DNA from 3 places in the Rossellomorea sp. H136 genome. Region 2 is predicted to be linked to each of the others. Evidence: riboswitches for the same ligand, from Rfam matches in the RefSeq annotation. Region 2 holds a riboswitch; each other region holds the start of a gene.
The links. Region 2 has a riboswitch for lysine ahead of lysA (diaminopimelate decarboxylase). Riboswitches for the same ligand answer to the same signal wherever they lie in the genome.
Positions count from the first base shown of each region.

Region 1: it holds a riboswitch for lysine, as region 2 does, so the genes downstream of both, ACYH0O_RS20895 (Na+/H+ antiporter NhaC family protein) here and lysA (diaminopimelate decarboxylase) in region 2, are expected to answer to the same signal.
Region 3: it holds a riboswitch for lysine, as region 2 does, so the genes downstream of both, ACYH0O_RS18030 (aspartate kinase) here and lysA (diaminopimelate decarboxylase) in region 2, are expected to answer to the same signal.

Region 1 covers NZ_CM166371.1:4,106,264-4,113,143, reverse strand. The annotation lists gene ACYH0O_RS20920 (sulfite exporter TauE/SafE family protein) at 1-185, shown strand, start outside; gene ACYH0O_RS20915 (bifunctional metallophosphatase/5'-nucleotidase) at 213-1,565, shown strand; gene ACYH0O_RS20910 (YunC family protein) at 1,622-1,924, shown strand; gene ACYH0O_RS20905 (HD-GYP domain-containing protein) at 2,117-3,229, shown strand; gene yunB (sporulation protein YunB) at 3,289-4,053, shown strand; lysine riboswitch at 4,133-4,314, shown strand; gene ACYH0O_RS20895 (Na+/H+ antiporter NhaC family protein) at 4,430-5,995, shown strand; gene ACYH0O_RS20890 (sodium-dependent transporter) at 6,316-6,880, shown strand, end outside.
Region 2 covers NZ_CM166371.1:1,238,429-1,245,308, forward strand. The annotation lists gene ACYH0O_RS06240 (DUF4179 domain-containing protein) at 1-903, shown strand, start outside; gene ACYH0O_RS06245 (DUF2935 domain-containing protein) at 957-1,745, opposite strand; lysine riboswitch at 1,896-2,072, shown strand; gene lysA (diaminopimelate decarboxylase) at 2,184-3,470, shown strand; gene ACYH0O_RS06255 (GTP pyrophosphokinase) at 3,746-4,495, opposite strand; gene ACYH0O_RS06260 (S8 family peptidase) at 4,870-6,880, shown strand, end outside.
Region 3 covers NZ_CM166371.1:3,513,861-3,520,740, reverse strand. The annotation lists gene ACYH0O_RS18055 (enoyl-CoA hydratase) at 1-423, shown strand, start outside; gene ACYH0O_RS18050 (electron transfer flavoprotein subunit beta/FixA family protein) at 557-1,330, shown strand; gene ACYH0O_RS18045 (electron transfer flavoprotein subunit alpha/FixB family protein) at 1,373-2,353, shown strand; gene trxA (thioredoxin) at 2,562-2,876, shown strand; gene uvrC (excinuclease ABC subunit UvrC) at 3,296-5,065, shown strand; lysine riboswitch at 5,376-5,554, shown strand; gene ACYH0O_RS18030 (aspartate kinase) at 5,746-6,880, shown strand, end outside.

The sequences.
Region 1 (6,880 bases), 2.1 Mb from region 2:
CGCATATCATGTTTGGCAATGTAAAGTGGTTGTATGCACTTGCACTTATTCCAGGCGCTTGGATAGGGGCGAAGTTTGGGGCCTATTTGAATACGAAGCTTGAATCAAAAGTCTTAGTGAGTGTTTTACGGATTATATTAATTTTAATTGGAATTCGATTGATTTACCAAGGTATTACTGGATAACATACCTCCAATAGGAGTGAGCAAACAGTGAGAGAAATCATTCATATTTATCATACAAACGACCTTCACAGTCATTTTGAGCATTGGTCAAGGATTCGTGATTTTTTGAAGATGAGAAAACAATGGCATCTGGATGAAGGGGAACCAGTTTATCTATTTGATATCGGAGATCATGTAGACCGCTGGCATCCATTAAGTGAAGCGACTTTAGGAAAAGGAAATATCGATTTTCTAAATGAAGTCGGCTTTGATGCCGTAACAATTGGGAACAATGAAGGAATTACACTGGACTATGAAGATTTAAACAGCCTTTATGAAAATGCAGAATTTCACGTGATTGTAGGCAATTTATTAGACCAGTCGTCGCAGCCTCCAAGGTGGGCCAAAACCTATCATATCTATCAAACGAATAGTGGCATGAAGATTGGCATCATCGGATTGACAGCTTGTTTCAAACCTTTTTATAAAGCCCTAGGCTGGAATATTACATCTCCGTTGGATGAGCTTGAGAAATTGGTTCAAGAGCTTCACCCGCAGGTGGATATGGTTATTCTTCTTTCTCACCTGGGGATTCGGGATGATGAGTTGATTGCAACGCGATTTCCCGAAATTGACGTTATCCTAGGAGCTCATACCCATCATGTGTTGCATCAAGGAAAAGAAATTAAGGGAACTATGCTGGGCGCAGCAGGAAAATATGGTCATTATGTTGGTCATATGATGGTAGAGGTTGACACAGCCAATAAAAAGATTGTCGGGAAAAAAGCACAGCTTTATGAACAGCAGGAACTTCCCCCTGCCGAAATGGAAGAACAGGAATATCTCGAGTGGTATCAAAAGGGGGAGGCTTTGTTAAGGGAAAAAGTAACCGAGCTCGCCCAACCCCTGGCAGTGGATTGGTTTAATCCTTCCCCACTTCCAGATGTGTTATGTGATGGTCTTGCTGAATGGTGCGAGGCTGATTGTGCCTTTCTCAATTCAGGCTTACTCATTGATGGACTGGAAGAGGGGGCGGTGACGAAACAGGATCTGCACCGGATTCTGCCTCATCCCATCAATCCATGTCTCATTGAAATGAAGGGGGCAGAGCTGAAGGAAATCATTAAACAAACATTTAATGAGGAATGGCCGCATCTTCAAGTGAAAGGATTAGGATTCAGAGGCAAGGTGATGGGCCGGTTTGTATATGCGAATATTCAATTCAATGGCCGTGAAATCTTAATCGGTCAAAAGCCGATTGATCCACAGAAGATATACAAGCTTGCCTTACCAGATATGTTCACGTTTGGCCACTTCTTTCCAGATCTCCAAAGGCTGGAGAAAAAATACTTTATGCCTGAGTTTTTAAGAGATATCCTTCAGTGGAAATTAATGCAGTAAATGTATCACCGTTTCCATCCTCACGTCATACATATGAGGGAAAGGAGCGATGACACATGATGAATGTATCTCCGATTACCATTCAGGGACATACCTTTTTAGCGATTTCTGTTGAACTGCCCAAAACCAATCTCCTCGTTGTGACGAGTGATATAGGATATATAATGTGTGGAGCACTGGACGTAGCGTTACTAAATGAGAAGTTGAAAGACAGAGGAATCATTGCAGGCAGAGCCGTCGGTGTAAAAACAATCGATCAGCTCCTGGATGCCCCTCTGGAATCCATCACCTATGAGGCAGAAAATCGCGGCATCACACAAGGCATGATCGGGCGGGATGCATTGTTGAAAATGATATAAGTATAAATTGGACCAGTTGCTTTTATTGAGCACTGGTTTTTTGTTAGGTGAATGTCACCATATTCTTTATATTCTTTCATGAATAATTAACAATATATCAGGAAATACACCTTGCAAGTACGTTTTTATCCTTTATAATGGAGATACTAGGAAATTTTGTCGAAAAATGAAAGAATTACATAGGAGAATTCTATGAGGCTTATATCAACTAGGGCTTTAAAACCGGGCATGGTTCTAGCTACAACCGTATATAATATGAGAGGTCAAGCTTTAATTCATGATAACGTTCCGATTACAGAACGCATGATTTTCAGGTTGCAGGAGCTTAGTATTCAGTATGTCTATATTGAAGACTCCCTTTCGAAGGGAATCCATGTAAAGGGCACTGTTTCGAGTAAGGTGAGACAGCAAGCTGTAAACAATATTGAGATGGCCTTTAATCAACTAAGCGCATCGAAGGCGCCACCTGGTGTACTCATGATTGAAGATAGTGCCAGGCAATTGAAGCAGGTGATTGATGTAGTCTTGTCTGAAGTAAAGGCGAATCATGATCTCCTAACCATTTTGACGGATGTTTTCACATATGACTCCTATATATTTCATCATTCATTTAATGTGACTTTGTATACGTTATCCATAGGTCTGGAACTTAAACTGTCTACTAAACAGCTTGAGCAGTTAGGCGTAGGAGCAATTTTGCATGATATCGGTAAGATGCTTGTGCCGGAGGAAATTCTTCTGAAACCAGGCAAGCTGACAGAAGACGAATTTTGTGAAATCAAGAAGCATTCAGAACACGGTTTTGAGATTTTGCGACAGCTTCATTCTGTGTCCCTGATCATTGCTCACTGCGCGTACCAGCACCATGAGAGGCTAGATGGATCTGGTTATCCACGAGGAATCAAAGGTGAGGATATCCACCCCTTTGCAAAAATCATAGCGGTGGCCGATGTATTCGACGCCATGACGTCAAATCGTGTATACCGGAAAGCCATGCTTCCACATCAAGCGCTGGAGGTATTATATGCAGGAAGCGGTACTCTATTTGATACAAATGTAATTGAAGCCTTCAGGTCTTCTGTGGCCATTTATCCGAACGGGATGGTTGTCGAGCTGAATGATGGCCGAAAAGGAATTGTGACCGATCAAAATAAAGGTGTAACGGATCGACCGGTGATTCGGATCATTGAAGAAGATGGACAGGAAATACTAACACCATATGCCATGGACTTAAGTACGGAATTAGATAAGGTGATTATCGGATTTGATCCGGATTATGAACCCCAATCTCTTAAAATTAAATAAATTTTTTGCGTTAAACCCCTCTTACTTTGCATACAAATAGCTTGTAAGGGGGGATTTTTTTGTCAAAGTTTAAAACATACAAACCCCGAAGAGGAGGGCCGCTGCCTTTTCGATATGTGATGATCATTACGATTCTGTTCTTTATGATTTCGACTGGATTCGGATTGTGGATCATTAACAAAGGTTTAAAACCGACACTGCTTGCTTATGCTGAAACTCAAACCAGCAGGATCGGTACGTTGGTTATCAATAAAGCGATTAACAAAAAAATTGCAGATGTTCTTGATATTTCGGATATAACGGAAGAAGTGAAGAATACAGAAGGCGATATTGTTTCATTTAAATATAATACTCAGACCATCAACCGGGTTCAGGCCGAAATCACCAACTTAGTTCAGCAAAACCTGCAAGAAGCAGAGGAAGGAAATTTAGAAAACCTTGAATTTATTACTGAAGTGGAAATCGATGAAGGAAAGTCAAAAGCAGCGAAGGGCATCACTTATTCCGTCCCTCTTGGCCAAGCGACCAACAATGTGTTACTCGGTAACCTTGGTCCAAAAGTCCCGATCCGCTTTCACTCGATCGGAGATGTCCGTTCTGATATTAAAACTACGGTAGAGCAATTCGGGATTAATAATGCCGTTGTAAAAGTGTTTGTCGAGCTTGAAGTCAATGTCCAGATCATCATCCCATTTGCAACGAAAACAGAAACCATCAAGCAGGATATCCTGGTTGCCATGGGTACCGTTCACCTGGATGTACCGCAGTTTTATAACAATGGTGGAGGGGAATCCAGTCCTTCTATTGAAATTCCCACAAATTAGTCAGGAAAAAAAGTTGTCAAAAGAATGATAGTTTGTTATATTAATAAAGAAAATTTTATAACACACCACATCATCAGTCCGATGGGGTAGAGGCGCAGAGTTCAAGAGTAAGCTGTTTGAGAATGACAACTGTGAGAACAGATGAAAGGGAACTTTTGCCGAAGTAATTATGCATGTCGAATGTGTAGTTGCTGGGGTTATCTTGAAGAAGGATAACACTGTCATTATAGGGAATCTCTATAATGGGGAGCTACAGATCGTGATGGAGCACTTAAATTACTTACTAAGGTAATGATAGCTTCTCTATCGTTGCCTTTTTTTATTATCCTCTATCATGCTACGATGGTTCCCCCCTATCAAATAGGAGGAGGACACTATGGAAAACACGATTTACTCACTATTACCACCCCTTTTAGCCATTCTTATGGTTATACTTACGAGACGGGTTCTACTTTCACTGGGAGTAGGAATCGTTGCGTCTGCATTTCTGTTAGCAGATTTCTCAATTACGAAAACATTCAGCTTTATGTGGGACGCCTTTAAAGGCATTTTTGTCGCAGATGGAGCGCTCAACACCTGGAATGTCTATATTATTTTCTTCTTACTCATTCTTGGTGTCATCACAGCATTTGTGAATATTTCCGGCGGTAGCCGCGCATTCGGAGAATGGGCGATGAAACGTGTGAAAACGAGAAAAGGTGCACAGCTTCTTTCAGCCGTTTTAGGTATCATAATTTTTATTGATGACTATTTTAATGCCCTTGCTGTTGGACAGGTTTCGAGACCCATTACGGATCGTCACAAAATTTCACGTGCAAAACTAGCCTATATCATTGACTCGACATCGGCACCGATTTGTGTCGTTTCACCCATCTCAAGCTGGGGAGCGTACATCATCGGTATCATCGGTTCAATTCTTGCTACACATAGTATCACAGAGTACACAGCATTTTCAGCCTTCGTTCAAATGATTCCAATGAACCTTTATGTCTGGGCAGCTGTTCTGCTTGTCATCATGGTTGCTGCTAAAGGCTTGGACTTTGGAAAGATGAAAGAGCATGAAGTAAGAGCCCTTGAGACGGGAGCCCTTTATGATCCTGAAAAAGAGATTCCAGGCGAATTGAAAAATGATCTGCCTGTCAGCTCGAAAGGATCAGTTGGTGATCTTGTCTGGCCGATCGTAGCTCTTGTTATCGGTACAATTGGAATGATGCTCTGGACAGGATATCAAGCCGTCGGATCATTTGACATCCTGCCGATTTTTGAAAATACAGATGTAACGAAATCATTATTATATGGTGGATTATTCGGTCTCCTTGTTGCGCTGATCTTCTTCATTCGTCAGGTAAGCTTGAAAGGAATCGAGGGGAAAGCCGTTGGAGTAGCGGTAGTGGAAGGGATCAAATCCATGTTACCGGCCGTATACATCCTTATCTTCGCCTGGACGATCGTCACATTGATCGATCAATTGCAAACAGGTACGTATCTTGCGGGTCTGGTTGAACAATCAAGCTTACCGATGCAGGCACTTCCAGTCATTTTGTTCTTAGTTGCGGGAATCATGGCATTCTCGACGGGAACTTCATGGGGATCTTTCGGAATCTTACTTCCGATCGCCGGGGAAATTGCTGCTGCGACAGATGTAAGTATCTTACTTCCTGCTATGGCAGCTGTATTAGCAGGATCCGTATTGGGAGATCACTGTTCTCCAATCTCGGATACAACCATCCTTTCCTCTACAGGAGCAGGAAGCAATCATATCGATCACGTTCTTACACAGCTTCCATATGCAATAATTGGAGCGGTTGCTGCTTCAATTGGATATCTTGTATTAGGATTCACTGGAAGCACTCTATTCGGTCTCGGTGTTGTGATTATCTTAATCGTCGCATTCGCATTTCTGTTTGGTGAAAAAGCAAAACCAGCTGTTTCAGAACAATAATAAAATAAAAAACCAGGAGCTCATTGGCTTCTGGTTTTTTATTATGCATTCGTACTTGATGTTAGGTATTATTAAAAACCTGTGATGGTATCCCAAAACCCAACTAAATCTTTCCGATCATCAATCCTTCATGTTTCGACAAAATCCTTATAGTGAAATAGTACCTGCTCCAATTTTAAAAAATCTCTTTAAAAGCTTCAAAATAGCTTTGACAATTGGCGTGGAACTAGCTATACTGACTTTAGATTATAAATAATCTGAAAATATAAAAATTTCAAATACCTTATTATGGTAGTTGGAAAGAACTAGGGGGGACCAACATGGAGAAACGTGCCCAGTTTGGAACACGAGCAGGATTTATTTTAGCTGCTGTCGGGTCAGCAATCGGTTTGGGAAACATATGGCGTTTTCCAGCAGTAGCGTATGAAAATGGTGGAGGAGCATTCTTTATTCCTTATTTATTCGCTCTTCTTACAGCAGGTATTCCATTATTAGTGCTTGAATTTACGTTAGGTCATAAGTACCGTGGGTCGGCACCACTATCTTATTTCCGTCTCAATAGGAAATTTGAGTGGCTTGGCTGGTGGCAAGTATTAATCGCATTTGTCATCTCTACCTATTATGCCGTCATTATCGCATGGGCGATGTCGTATAGTGTATTTTCTTTCAATTTAGGTTGGGGGAAGGATACAGAGTCATTCTTATTCAACGACTATTTGAAGCTTACGGTTGATCCTGGTCAGACAGGAAGTATCGTTCCTGGAGTATTCATTCCACTTGTATTGGTATGGGTGATTACATTAGGGATTCTTTTCAAAGGTGTAAAGAAGGGAATAGAAGTAGCGAATAAGATCTTTATTCCGGCACTAGTTATTTTATTCTTAA
Region 2 (6,880 bases):
CTTAAAAAAGACGGGGATGAGTTCATAGGCTCGATCGAATTTTACCGGGATGGGAAGGAACCTCCGGAAAACTTCACCCTTCCGTTAACTTTCACCCATATGGCTGATGTGAACGGGACCTGGACATTTGATGTACCGGTTAAGAGGATTCCATCTGAAACGATCCAAACAGATGCAAGGACAGAATCGCCGGATGGGAAGTTTGAGCTGCAAGTGTCATCCATCACTAAAGGAAAAGCTACGACTACACTGGAGTATACATATACGGTGGAGTCTGAGAAGGATACGTTAAATCTGATTGTGTTCGATGACTTAGGGAACCGGTTATCAAAGTCCAGTGCTGAGACACTTAATATCATCAAAGAAATTGAAGGTGATTATCGAAAGACTGTCAGGGAGCTATTCACTAATAAACTCAGTGTTAAGGCACAGTCGCTGAAAGTCCAGGCTGATATGGAGTGCGTAGATGAAGACGGCATCATCTCACTGAAGGATTCACCTCCATTCCAGGTGAAGAGCCCTCGTTTTGGTTATCAGGTTACTGTACAGGATATCAAAAACGTAAAAGGGAAGGTGACACTGGACTTCACCATCGATGCCATCAAAGAAAAACAATTCAATTATGACATTTTAGAGAATTTCGCTCAATTCGTTCAGTTGATCCCATCAAAAGATGTTAAAAGAAATGCCAAGGATGGACTGGATTATAATGAGATGTTGAATCATATGATCAGAAGTGATACAACGAAAACAGTGGATAAGGATACCCTCCGTTTTCAAACCACTTATGCATTACCACAGGATGCGAACCTTGAGGACTACTCACTAATCGTCCCATTTGAGACATTAAGCATGAATGATAAGCCAGTCAAATTGAAACCTTTCGAAATAAAACTGGATTAAGAAAAATCCCCGGAATTTGAATCCGGGGATTTTTTAATGAAAGGGTTGAGGAACTAAAGCCGCTGCTTTGTAGGATCACAGTCCGGACCTTGCTGGCTGGTTGCTTCTGCGAGTTTCGTTAAGTAATAGCATTCTTCCCTCAGCATATGATCGGCCATTAAAGCGGCGAAGGTACCGAGTGCGGCCTTGCTTAATTCCATCTCTTCAATTTCATCCAAGAATCCCATAAACAGCTTCATCTCAAGTTTGACATCGTCATTGAACCGTTCGAGAGCAGGGAAGTGGGTCACTTCTGTTCTCAGGAATCCTGCCATTTCAACGGCCTTTAAGTAAAAGGCTTCAAAATCCGTTGTGAATTCATCACTTTGCTTCTTGATTTGTTTTTCAACTCGGTCCATGTTGTCGGAGATAGCTCCAGCATGCCCTGCCGCATCTAACAGCCAAAGAAGATGGTGGTGGAGCTCGTGGAAAATTGGCGGCTTTTCACCTTTGGTCAAGTACTTCAAGACGCGGAGGTATTCTTCGAGCTCATTCACCATATGATTTAGGAATGTGGGGCCGAGACCCATTCTGATATCCCCTGTTAAATGACGTGCAATCAGTTCAAGTTTGAATTTCCTGAAGCGGAGGCTGACCTCTTCTGCCTGTCTGCTTAAAGAAATATCGGGATTTTTCTTCGAACGTTCCAGCAGTTGATCCCACTCCTCCTTAAAAGCATTGGCGGCAGTGATGGATTCTTTTTCTTTTGGAGCCAGGGAGTCATGGATAAACCGGGCATGATCTCCAAGCACCTGTAGCCAAAAACCATGTTCAAATCGAGCTGCTTCTTGATAACTTGGCATCTGTATCCTCCTCAGATAGTTTCCTTGTATATGTATTAAAAGAATCTTGGAAAAATGTCCTCCAGCTCGTCCAATGTGGTGAGGTGAAAAACCATTGACAACCATTTTAAGAGAATGATATAGTAATTCCAATAAAATAATAAATCACTCTCTGATAATAGAGGCGCGAGTATGATGAGTACCTTCTTTGAGAATAATGGATTCCGGGATAAGTTGGGAAAGGCAGATCGCCGAAGCAGAAAATAGCCAATTCTATTTTTTGTTGGGCCAGCATTGAAGAAATGTTGGACTGTCACAATGAAAAAGTTGTGGAGCACTATTGAAGAGATGTTAATACATAGTCTTCATCATGTGCTGGAACTTTTGATGATAAACCGTATGAGCATCGCTTCATACGGTTTTTTGTGTTTTTTAGAGAGAGTCAAAAGGAGTTAGGATATGAGTACAATTGATGTGAATATTCATGGAGATCTTGAAATCGGAGGGATGAGCACGGGTGAGTTGGTGGAAGCCTATGGGACGCCTTTAATGGTCTACGATGAAGGGATGATCCGCGGGAATGCGAGATTGTTCAAGGATGCTTTCAATATAAGTGGTTTGAAGTATCAGGTGGCGTATGCAAGTAAAGCGTTTTTATGTAAAGAGATGGTGCGACTGGCTGAGCAGGAAAATTTATCTCTGGATGTTGTGTCCGGAGGGGAATTGTATACGGCCCTGGAGGCGGGGTTTCCGGCATCCCGGATTCATTTCCACGGGAACAACAAGTCGGAGGAGGAGCTGCTCATGGCTCTCGAGGCTGAGGTCGGCTGTTTTGTCGTCGATAGCTTCTTGGAACTTGAACTTCTCCATGACCTGTCGAAGGAACGTGAGCAACGGGTTCAGATCTTGATCAGGGTCACACCAGGCGTCGAAGCCCACACCCACGAGTACATCACGACGGGACAGGAGGATTCGAAATTCGGATTCAGCATTTTTAACGGGCAGGCAAGTACGGCGATTCAACTGGCTATTCGCAAGCCATACTTCTCATTGCTTGGTCTGCATTCCCATATCGGATCCCAGATTTTTGAACGGGAAGGGTTTGATCAGGCGATTCAGGTGTTGGCTGATTTCATGCAGCGGATCCGTATCGAATTGGATGTGACGATGCCGGTGCTGAATATAGGCGGAGGATTTGGTGTCCGGTATACGGAAGAAGACCAGCCCCTGCCGATTCCAACTTATGTGAAATCTATTACCGATAGTGTGAAGGCCTATTTTGCAAAGAATGAATATCCGCTCCCTGAAGTTTGGGTGGAGCCGGGCCGAAGCATGGTGGCCGAGGCGGGTACGACGTTGTACAAAGTGGGATCGAAGAAAATCATCCCGGATGTGCGTACGTATGTCGCGATTGATGGAGGGATGACAGATAATATCCGCCCGGCTTTGTATCAGGCGAAATATCATGCGGTCCTGGCCAACCGTCCACAAGAGGAATGCACGGAGCTAGTGAGCATCGCAGGGAAATGCTGCGAATCCGGTGACATGCTGATCTGGGACCTGATGCTGCCACCGACGAATTACGGCGATATTCTTGCGGTGTTCAGTACAGGAGCCTACGGGTATTCGATGGCGAGCAATTATAACCGTATCCCCCGCCCGGCCGTTGTGTTTGTGCATGATGGGGAATCACGGGTCGTGATCGAACGTGAATCGTATGCAGATTTAGTTCGGAATGACCGATAAATAGGGTAGGTCTTCCCTTCCTACATTTGAATGGGTACTAGTTCCTGCCCTGAAAGTCCATAACTCAAACACACATTTGTATATAATAGAAGGCTGCGTCTAATGAGACGCAGCCTTCTATTATATATATTCATAAATCCTCTTCCGAAAGTATTATAAGTAATGGATGAACCTACCTGTCGGAACATAAGGATAGGTCCTCTGTCCCGGTCTGAAGATCCAGGTTCGAATTACAAAGACGATGAATTAAAGAATGCAAGCCCTTCTTTGTATTGTCAATCCTCCTCTTTTGAGAGTTGCGTCAGAAAATGATGAACTTCATTCGGCGTCATAATACTCGAATCCTCTCCATCCTCTTTTTTTAATATATTGATTTCATGATTGAGCTGTTCCATCTTGCGATCAAGTAAAGCCGCCTGTGCAGCGGCTTCCTTTAACCCATTCTGGATATGAGCAGGAATCTGTTTGTTATATTTGTAGTAAATTTTATGCTCTAGACTTGCCCAGAAATCCATGGCGATTGTGCGGATCTGAATCTCCACATACACGACTTCCACGCGATCCGTCAAAAAAATCGGAATCTGCACGATGAGGTGAAGGCTTTGATACCCATTGGGCTTCGGAGTCTTGATATAGTCCTTCACTTCCACCACTGTAATGTCATGTTGGGATTGAATCAAGTCCGACACCTTATAGATATCCTCGATGAACGAGCAGGTGATGCGTATGCCTGCAATATCCCGGATTTTTTCTTTCATCTGATCAAAGGAAGGTTTCATTTCCTTCTTTGACATCTTCTTCAGGATACTTTCAGGGGACTTTAGGCGGGTCGAAATATGTTCGATCGGATTGTATTCATGGATGACCTGGAATTCTTCTCTTAAGATATTGATCTTTGTCCGGACCTCTTCAAGGGCGAATTTATATGAAAGCATGAAGCGGTTCAGGTTCGTTCTCAGTTCTTTGAGGTTAATCTCGTTCACGTTGGCTGCTCCCTTAGATTGTAATGGTATCAGTATATCCAATTTTACCCCTTGACATCTAGTAAGGAAAAGTGACAAATATGTATCTATTTTCATAAATAAGTTGAATGGAAACCAAGAGTCGCTTTGAGAGTAGTTCTCTACTCCCGCAAAATAACCCCAATTGAGAAATGGTTGTGCTGAGACTTACAATTTAATTAACCACAGACATATAAAATTACTCCTAGAGAAACAAGCTTGCATCCCCGTATTAGCATACGACTATGTAAATAAGGAGGTGACACTGACGAATCTTAAGCTTGGTAGTCTACTTAAATATTTTTAGGACTACATACCTTCTTTATTTTATCCTCAGCTAGAATCTACTCATAAATGAATCAATTAACAAATGAGTTTAATAGAATAGGAGAATGTTCATGAAAAAGCTCAACGTGAAACCACTTCTTGTTGGATCGATTGCTGCGACGATGATTTCAGGTTCGATGTTCCAGGTAGATGCACTTGGTATCTCCTCCAATGGGAGTGAACTCGAGTCAAAGGTAGATAAGAATGAAGCAATCAAAGGGGAACATACCGTCACCCTTATCACTGGTGATGTGGTAAAGGTGTCGACTCTACAAAACGGCAAACAAATCATCAATGTGGAGCCTGTCGAAAAGAATGGAGAAGGCGTCAGGGTCATGACCATTAAAGACGAAACATTCGTATTCCCTAACTCTGCCATGCCTTATATGGCGGCAGGAAAACTGGATGAAGACTTATTTAATATTACAAAATTGATCGAGTATGGGTATGACGACAAGAATCAATCTTCAGTACCGGTCATCGTAGAATACCAAGACACAAAGGCAAGGGCTTTCTCAGCTGTTCCAGCTCCAAAAGGATCGAAGAAAGTGAGAGACTTGGAAAGTATTAATGGAGCGGCCCTTTCTGCAGAGAAAAAGCACGCAGAAACATTCTGGAAGGACGTCACCGTTCAAAGTGAGAGTAAAGAAATAGAGAAAGCACCCCTATTTGAACACGGTGTTGATAAAATATGGCTGGATGGACGTGTAGAAGCAGCTCTCGATCAAAGTGTGCCGCAAATTGAAGCGGATACCGCTTGGGAACAAGGTTTTACAGGAGAGGGAGTCAAGGTTGCCGTACTTGATACTGGAATCGACTCGGAGCATCCAGATATAGCAGGTCAAATTGATGATGCTGTAAGCTTCGTACCTGGTGAAGAAGTGAAGGACGTCAATGGTCATGGAACCCATGTTGCTTCCACCGTTCTTGGAACCGGTGCAGGAGATGGAAAACATAAAGGTGTCGCTCCCGAGGCCCGATTACTAGTTGGAAAGGTATTGAGTGATCAAGGATACGGGCAGGATTCCTGGATCATCGACGGAATGGAATGGGCTTCTGAGAATGCTAAAATCGTCAATATGAGTCTTGGAAGCGATATGCCGAGTGATGGAACAGATCCGATGGCAGAAGCGGTGAATAGACTGACGGATGAAAATGGAACTTTATTCGTCATTGCGGCTGGCAACAGAGGCGGCGAAGGTACGATTGGTTCTCCTGGAACTGCAGATTCAGCCTTGACGGTTGGAGCAGTGGATAAAGCGGATGAACTGGCGTACTTCTCATCAAAAGGTCCACGCTATGGAGATATGGGGCTAAAACCTGATTTATCCGCTCCTGGTGTAGGGATTGTAGCAGCTCGTTCCCAATATTCAGATGGAACCGGAGATTACAAAAGTTTAGATGGTACATCTATGGCGACCCCTCATGTTGCGGGTGCAGCTGCCATTTTAGCCGAAAAGCATCCTGACTGGGATGGCACTACATTAAAACAAGCTCTGATGAATACGACTAAGAAGCTTGATGGTTACCAACCTTATCATGTGGGTACAGGCCGGGTGGACATTGCAGCTGCCCTCGATTCACAGGTTAGAGCAACAGGATCGGTCTCATTCGGATTCTTTAAATGGCCACATGATCAAGCAGCTCCAGTAGAAAAGGTAGTGACCTATACAAATGATAGTGAGGAAGAAATCACTCTTGAATTGGAATCAAGCTTTACAAATGCTGAGGGAGAAGAGGCACCAAACGGCATGCTGACAGTCTCAAATCAAACTGTTACGGTACCGGCAAGAGGAACGGTGGACGTGAATGTAACACTCGATTCCACACTTGGTGAAACAGGGTCCCGCTACCAAGGATTCCTGACAGCCAAAAAGGACGGAACAGAACTCGTACGCACGACGATGGCAATGGTCAAGGAAGAGGAAAGATATCCTCTTACATTAAATGCAACCGATCGTGACGGATCGAAAGGACAGGCTTATGTAGTACTGTTCAGTGAAAAAATGGAGCCTGAAGTTTTCGCTGTCGATGGTTCATTAGAGCTTCGTTTGCCGCCTGGTACGTATTCCGCCATGACAC
Region 3 (6,880 bases), 2.3 Mb from region 2:
CACATCAGATTGGTCAGCGAAAATGCAAAGCTCGGTCTACCGGAGCTTCAGTTAGGACTTGTACCTGGATTTGCAGGCTCTCAGCGCTTGCCGAAATTGGTAGGCAGAGCAAAAGCGGCAGAAATGCTATTAACGAGTGAGCCAATCAGCGGAACAGAAGCTGTACAGTGGGGACTTGCCAATAAAGCATATCCTGAGGATCAGCTCTTCGATAAAGCGAAGGAAATGGCCGATAAGATAGCGAAGAAGAGCCCAGGGGCGATGAAAGCAGCCATTGAGCTGTTAAGTTATACTAAAGATGATCGTTTCTATGAAGGTGTAATGCGAGAATCGGATCTTTTCGGTGAAATTTTTGTATCCGCTGATGCCAAAGAGGGTATTTCAGCTTTTGTTGAAAAGAGAGAACCGCACTTTAAAGGCTAGAATACATTCTTGTAATATAGTAAACTCTTATTGAGGGGCAGTCTTGAATGTTCAAGCTGCCCGTTCAAAGGGGTTAAATTGTCAAAATCTTTTTAAGGGAAAGAATGTTTACATTATTAGGAGGGGCTTACGCATGAACATCTATGTACTTTTGAAAAGAACGTTTGATACCGAGGAGAAAATTTCGATCCAAAACGGTCAAATTGCTGAAGATGGAGCTGAATTTATCATAAATCCTTACGATGAATATGCAGTGGAAGAAGCTATTCAAGTTCGTGATGCACATGGTGGAGAAGTGACGGTTGTGACAGTTGGCGGAGAAGAAAGTGAAAAGCAACTGAGAACAGCCCTGGCAATGGGTGCAGATAAAGCAGTCCTGATCAACACAGAGGATGACCTTGATCATGGTGATCAATTCACTACAGCCAAAATCCTTGCCCACTATTTAAAAGAACAGGAAGTAGATTTAATTCTGGCAGGTAATGTTGCCATTGACGGTGGGTCTGGACAAGTTGGACCACGTGTGGCTGAACAGCTTGATATCCCTTATGTAACAACCATTACGAAATTAGAAATTGATGGCGGAACAGTAACGGTTACACGTGACGTAGAAGGGGATTCAGAAGTAATTGAAACATCTCTACCTTTACTGGTAACGGCACAGCAAGGATTGAATGAACCACGATATCCATCACTTCCAGGAATCATGAAAGCGAAGAAAAAGCCTTTAGATGAAGTGGAATTGGATGATATTGATTTAGACGAAGATGAAGTAGAAGCGAAAACAAAAACAATTGAAATCTACCTTCCACCGAAGAAGGAAGCAGGTAAAGTGTTAGAAGGCGAATTGGATGCTCAAGTATCAGAGCTTGTTTCACTTCTTCGCAATGAAGCAAAAGTTATATAAGGCTAACTCATAGTAATAACTAACATTCAGGGGGTATTTAACATGGCGAGAAAAGTATTAGTACTTGGAGAAGTTAGGGACGGATCATTACGAAATGTTTCCTTTGAAGCGATTGCGGCAGGTAAAACAGTATCTGAAGGCGGAGAAGTAGTAGCCGTTTTAATCGGCAAAAGTGTAAGCGCTTTAGGTAATGAAATGATTCAATATGGTGCGGACAAAGTAGTGGTTGTGGAAGATGATAAACTGGAGCAGTATACGTCAGATGGCTATTCACAAGCCGTACTATCGGTTATCGACCAAGAAAAGCCTGAAGGAATCATCTTCGGACATACTGCACTTGGAAAAGACTTGTCCCCTAAAGTGGCCAGTAAGCTAAGCACAGGATTGATTTCTGATGCAACCGATCTTGAAGAAGCTGGCGGGAACCTTGTTTTCACAAGACCGATTTATTCAGGGAAAGCATTTGAAAAGAAAATTGTGACGGGCGGTGTGATTTTTGCGACGATCCGTCCAAATAACATCGAGCCGTTAGCGAAAGATGAGTCACGTACAGGAGAAGTTTCTTCCCTTTCCGTTGATATTAAAGACTTACGAACAATCATTAAAGAAGTCGTACGTAAAGCAAGCGAAGGTGTGGACCTGTCTGAAGCGAAAGTCATCATCGCAGGCGGACGCGGAGTGAAAAGTGAAGATGGATTCAATCCTCTTAAAGATCTGGCGGATGTTCTTGGTGGAGCTGTAGGAGCATCACGTGGAGCATGTGATGCCGACTATTGTGACTATTCCCTGCAAATTGGTCAAACCGGAAAAGTTGTAACGCCTGACCTATATATTGCATGTGGTATTTCTGGAGCTATCCAGCATTTAGCGGGTATGTCGAATTCAAAAGTCATCGTTGCGATCAACAAAGATCCTGAAGCGAACATCTTTAACGTAGCGGATTATGGAATCGTGGGTGACCTGTTCGAGGTGGTACCGATGCTGACTGAAGAGTTTAAAAAGCTTAAAGTATCTTCTTCTTAATTCAAATTCACGTTTCAAGTAGCGTCTAAAGGGTATGAGCATAGTATGTAGTGAAAATAAGGATGCAGCCAGATGGCTGCTCCTTATTTTTCTTCCCTGTATATTCCGTTATCTGAAGGGAATATTACCTACGAGCAGATTAATAGCATCACAAAAAAAACGGTGATATACTAGCGTTACATTCAAAGATTTTAGGAGGCGCATATAAATGGCAATTACACATGCAACTGATCAATCATTCTCAACTGAAACAAATTCCGGACTGGTATTAGCGGATTTCTGGGCACCTTGGTGTGGACCTTGTAAAATGATCGCTCCAGTTTTGGAAGAATTAGATGGAGAAATGGGCGACAAAGTAAAAATCGTCAAAGTTGACGTTGATGAAAACCAGGAAACAGCAGGTAAATACGGGGTTATGAGTATCCCGACTTTAGTTGTCCTTAAAGACGGCGAAGTTGTAGACAAAGTAATCGGTTTCCAACCTAAGGAAGCACTTGCTGAACTATTAAACAAACACGTATAAGATACTTTTATATACACCGGGGCCTTATTTGTGAGCTCCGGTGTTTTAATGTATTAAAATATCTATCAGACAGCTGTATCCTGGTCAACCAGCCCTGATACTTTTTGCCTTTGACCAAGCCGCAAGTCTTTAAGGCAATAAAAAATCAGATAAATGTTAAACCCTTAAACCAACTTTTGATTGGAATCCATTCTTTGAAAGCCTTACAATAGGCTAAGAAGGAATTCCAGACTGAGTTGGTTTTTATATGAAGAAACGGAAAAACATAAAAAAGTGACAAACAATAAAAAAGAACTGCCTTTTACCCCAATGAATTTCTTCAGGATACCAAAGTGATAAAAAAATTCACAGGAACAATCCGATCCTGTTTATTCTACAAAAACCGTCTATAACTGGGCAAACAAGAAGGGAGAGAGACGATGAACCCTACCATTACGAATAAATTAGCTCTATTACCGGATCAACCGGGATGTTATTTGATGAAAGACAGACAAGGTACGATTATTTATGTGGGTAAAGCAAAAGTATTGAAGAATCGTGTGCGCTCTTATTTTACCGGTTCCCATGATGCCAAGACTCAACGGTTGGTAGGTGAAATTGAGGACTTCGAATACATCATGACCTCTTCTGATCTGGAAGCCCTTGTGCTTGAAATGAACCTAATCAAAAAATATGACCCCAAATATAATGTTATGTTAAAGGACGATAAAAGCTATCCGTTTATCAAGCTTACGAACGAAAGACACCCAAGACTTATTACTACCCGCAAAGTCCAAAGGGGGAAAGGCCGGTATTTTGGTCCATATCCCAACGCAGGAGCAGCTAATGAAACAAAAAAACTTCTGGATCGTCTGTATCCGTTACGAAAATGCACTACCCTTCCTGACCGGGCCTGCTTGTATTATCATTTGGGTCAATGTCTGGCTCCTTGTATTAAAGAAGTAGGCAAAGACACATATAGAGAAATGACTGACGAAATTTCCAGGTTCCTGAATGGTGGGTACAAAGATATCAAGAATCAATTAACGGTGAAAATGAATGAAGCGGCAGAGAATCTTGAGTTTGAGAGAGCGAAGGAATTTCGTGATCAAATCCTTCACATTGAAGCGACAATGGAAAAGCAAAAGATGACCACGACCGATTTCACTGATCGGGATGTGTTCGGATATTCCGTTGATAAAGGCTGGATGTGTGTACAAGTATTCTTTGTGCGTCAAGGAAAGCTCATTGAAAGGGATGTGTCCCTCTTCCCTCTCTACAATGAACCCGAGGACGAATTTCTGACGTTCTTAGGTCAGTTTTATTCGAAATCCAATCATTTTAAGCCGAAGGAACTTTTCTTGCCTGAGGAGATTGATGAAGAATTGGCGGCTAAGCTGATAGAGGTGAAAATCACCAAGCCTAAACGGGGAAAGAAGAAAGAGTTGGTCAAGCTTGCCGAAAAGAATGCGAAACAGGCACTTGAAGAAAAGTTCGCTCTGATTGAAAGAGATGAAGATCGGACGATTAAAGCGATAGAACGTCTTGGGGAGCATATGGGCATTTATACTCCTTTCCGGATTGAAGCATTTGATAACTCGAATATCCAGGGTTCGGACCCTGTGTCTGCGATGATCGTATTCCTTGACGGGAAGCCGGCGAAGAAAGAGTATCGAAAGTATAAGATTAAAACCGTGAAAGGCCCTGATGATTATGATTCCATGCGGGAGGTCGTACGTAGACGGTATACGAGAGTTTTAAAGGATGGTCTTCCTTTACCGGATCTCATTATCATCGATGGGGGAAAAGGGCAGATCGAAGCGGCGAGGGATGTCATTGAGAATGAATTGGGGTTGGATATCCCACTTGGCGGCCTTGCGAAAGACGATAAGCATCAGACGTCGGAACTGCTGTATGGGAATCCTTTACAAATTGTCCCTCTTGAAAAGAGAAGCCAGGAATTCTACTTGCTGCAACGGATCCAGGATGAAGTCCACCGATTTGCCATCACGTTCCACAGACAGCTCAGAGGTAAAAGCGCCTTCCAGTCCACCCTTGACGACATTGACGGCATAGGACCGAAGCGGAAGAAGCAGCTTTTAAAACACTTTGGCTCCATGAAGAAAATGAAAGAAGCAACGGTGGAGGAGTTTATTGAGATAGGGATTCCGGAAGCTGTTGCTAAGGTATTAGTTGAAAAATTGAAGTAGGTAATAGTAGAAACAAGGAAGTATGTGGTTTCTTTTGATTGAGCTCATATTTAAAAGAGTGTTGTTTTTATAATGGTTTCGAAGTAACTTGTTGACTATGATAGTTGATTGTAGCGGAAGGTTCTCAACTCACGCCCCGCGGAAAGCGAGCATCAGGAGCGGAAATCAACCACTACTCGCTCCTGCAAATTAGCAACAAAATCTACGACGTAAATCAATAATAATATGATTTTATTTTATAGATGTGCATTGAATCACAAATTCTTATATGCTATAATTAACGAAAATTTATAACATTATCACTTTTTAAAGTGGTGATAGAGGTGCGAACTTCAAAAGTACAGGTAAAGAGGAGTATGAGCTCTGTTGAGATGCCTGGAAAGGGGAGATTCGCCGAAGTGGTTTTGGTCTCATGCTGATTCCGCTGGTTCTACGTTTAAGAAATGTAGGATTGTCAAGATGATTTAATCTTGGAGAGCTATCTCACAATGCCCATGAACCTATTTAGTATGTTCTGCTGTATGTTCATAAAGCAATGAGATATTATTCTCATTGCTTTTTTTATTATCCAGCGCAGGTGATGAACCTGTTCCATGAACGTTTAGGATGATTGTGATTGTACTCTTCACCATCAAAAAATGAGTCGTAACGATGCGCTCAATGAGAAAGAGGGAGAAGTTGTGAGTATTATTGTTCAAAAATTCGGTGGGACTTCAGTAGGTTCTGTAGAAAGAATTCAAAATGTTGCGTCAAGAATCGCAGAAGAAAAAGAAAGAGGGAATGATGTTGTGGTTGTGGTATCTGCCATGGGGAAAACGACGGATACACTCGTTGGATTGGCAAGGGAAATTACATCACAACCAAGTAAGAGAGAAATGGATATGCTTCTTTCTACAGGAGAGCAAGTCACCATTTCGCTCCTCACGATGGCACTGATTCAATCTGGACACGATGCCATCTCATTCACAGGCTGGCAGGCCGGGATCGAGACGGAATCCGTTCACAGCAATGCGAGGATCACCAATATTCATACTGAAAAGATGTTTAGTCACCTTCAATCGGGAAGAGTTGTGATCGTAGCGGGATTCCAGGGGATGACAGAAGCGGGGGAAATTACAACTCTCGGTCGTGGTGGATCAGATACAACCGCCGTTGCGATTGCAGCTGCCCTGAAAGCAGAGCGATGTGATATTTATACAGATGTAGACGGGGTGTACACAACGGACCCGCGTTATATTAATGGAGCAAGGAAGTTACCGTCCATTTCTTATGATGAAATGTTGGAACTGGCTAATTTAGGGGCTGGAGTCCTGCATCCACGGGCAGTGGAATTTGCCAAGAATTATCAAATTCCGTTAGAGGTCAGATCCAGTATTGAAAAAGTTGAAGGAACCTATATTGAGGAGGAAGCAAGCATGGAACAAAACCTGATTGTGAGAGGCGTAGCATTTGAAGCTGAAATTACGCGTGTAACTGTATTTGGTCTAGGAAACGCATTAACGGGACTCTCTTCTGTGTTTACCACTTTAGCCAAAAATCATCTGAATGTAGATATTATTATTCAAAGTCAGACCGATCAGAATACGACCAATTTATCATTCTCTATTAAAGAACAAGACCTGGAGGAAACCCTTGCTGTTCTGGAACGAAACAAAGAACAATTAGGCTTCACCCATGTAGAGAATGAAAGTGAGCTTGCAAAAGTATCGATCGTTGGCTCGGGTATGATCTCAAATCCAGGTGTGGCAGCGGAAATGTTCGAAGTGTTAGCTCAAAATGACATCGTGGTGAAAATGGTCAGCACGTCTGAAATCA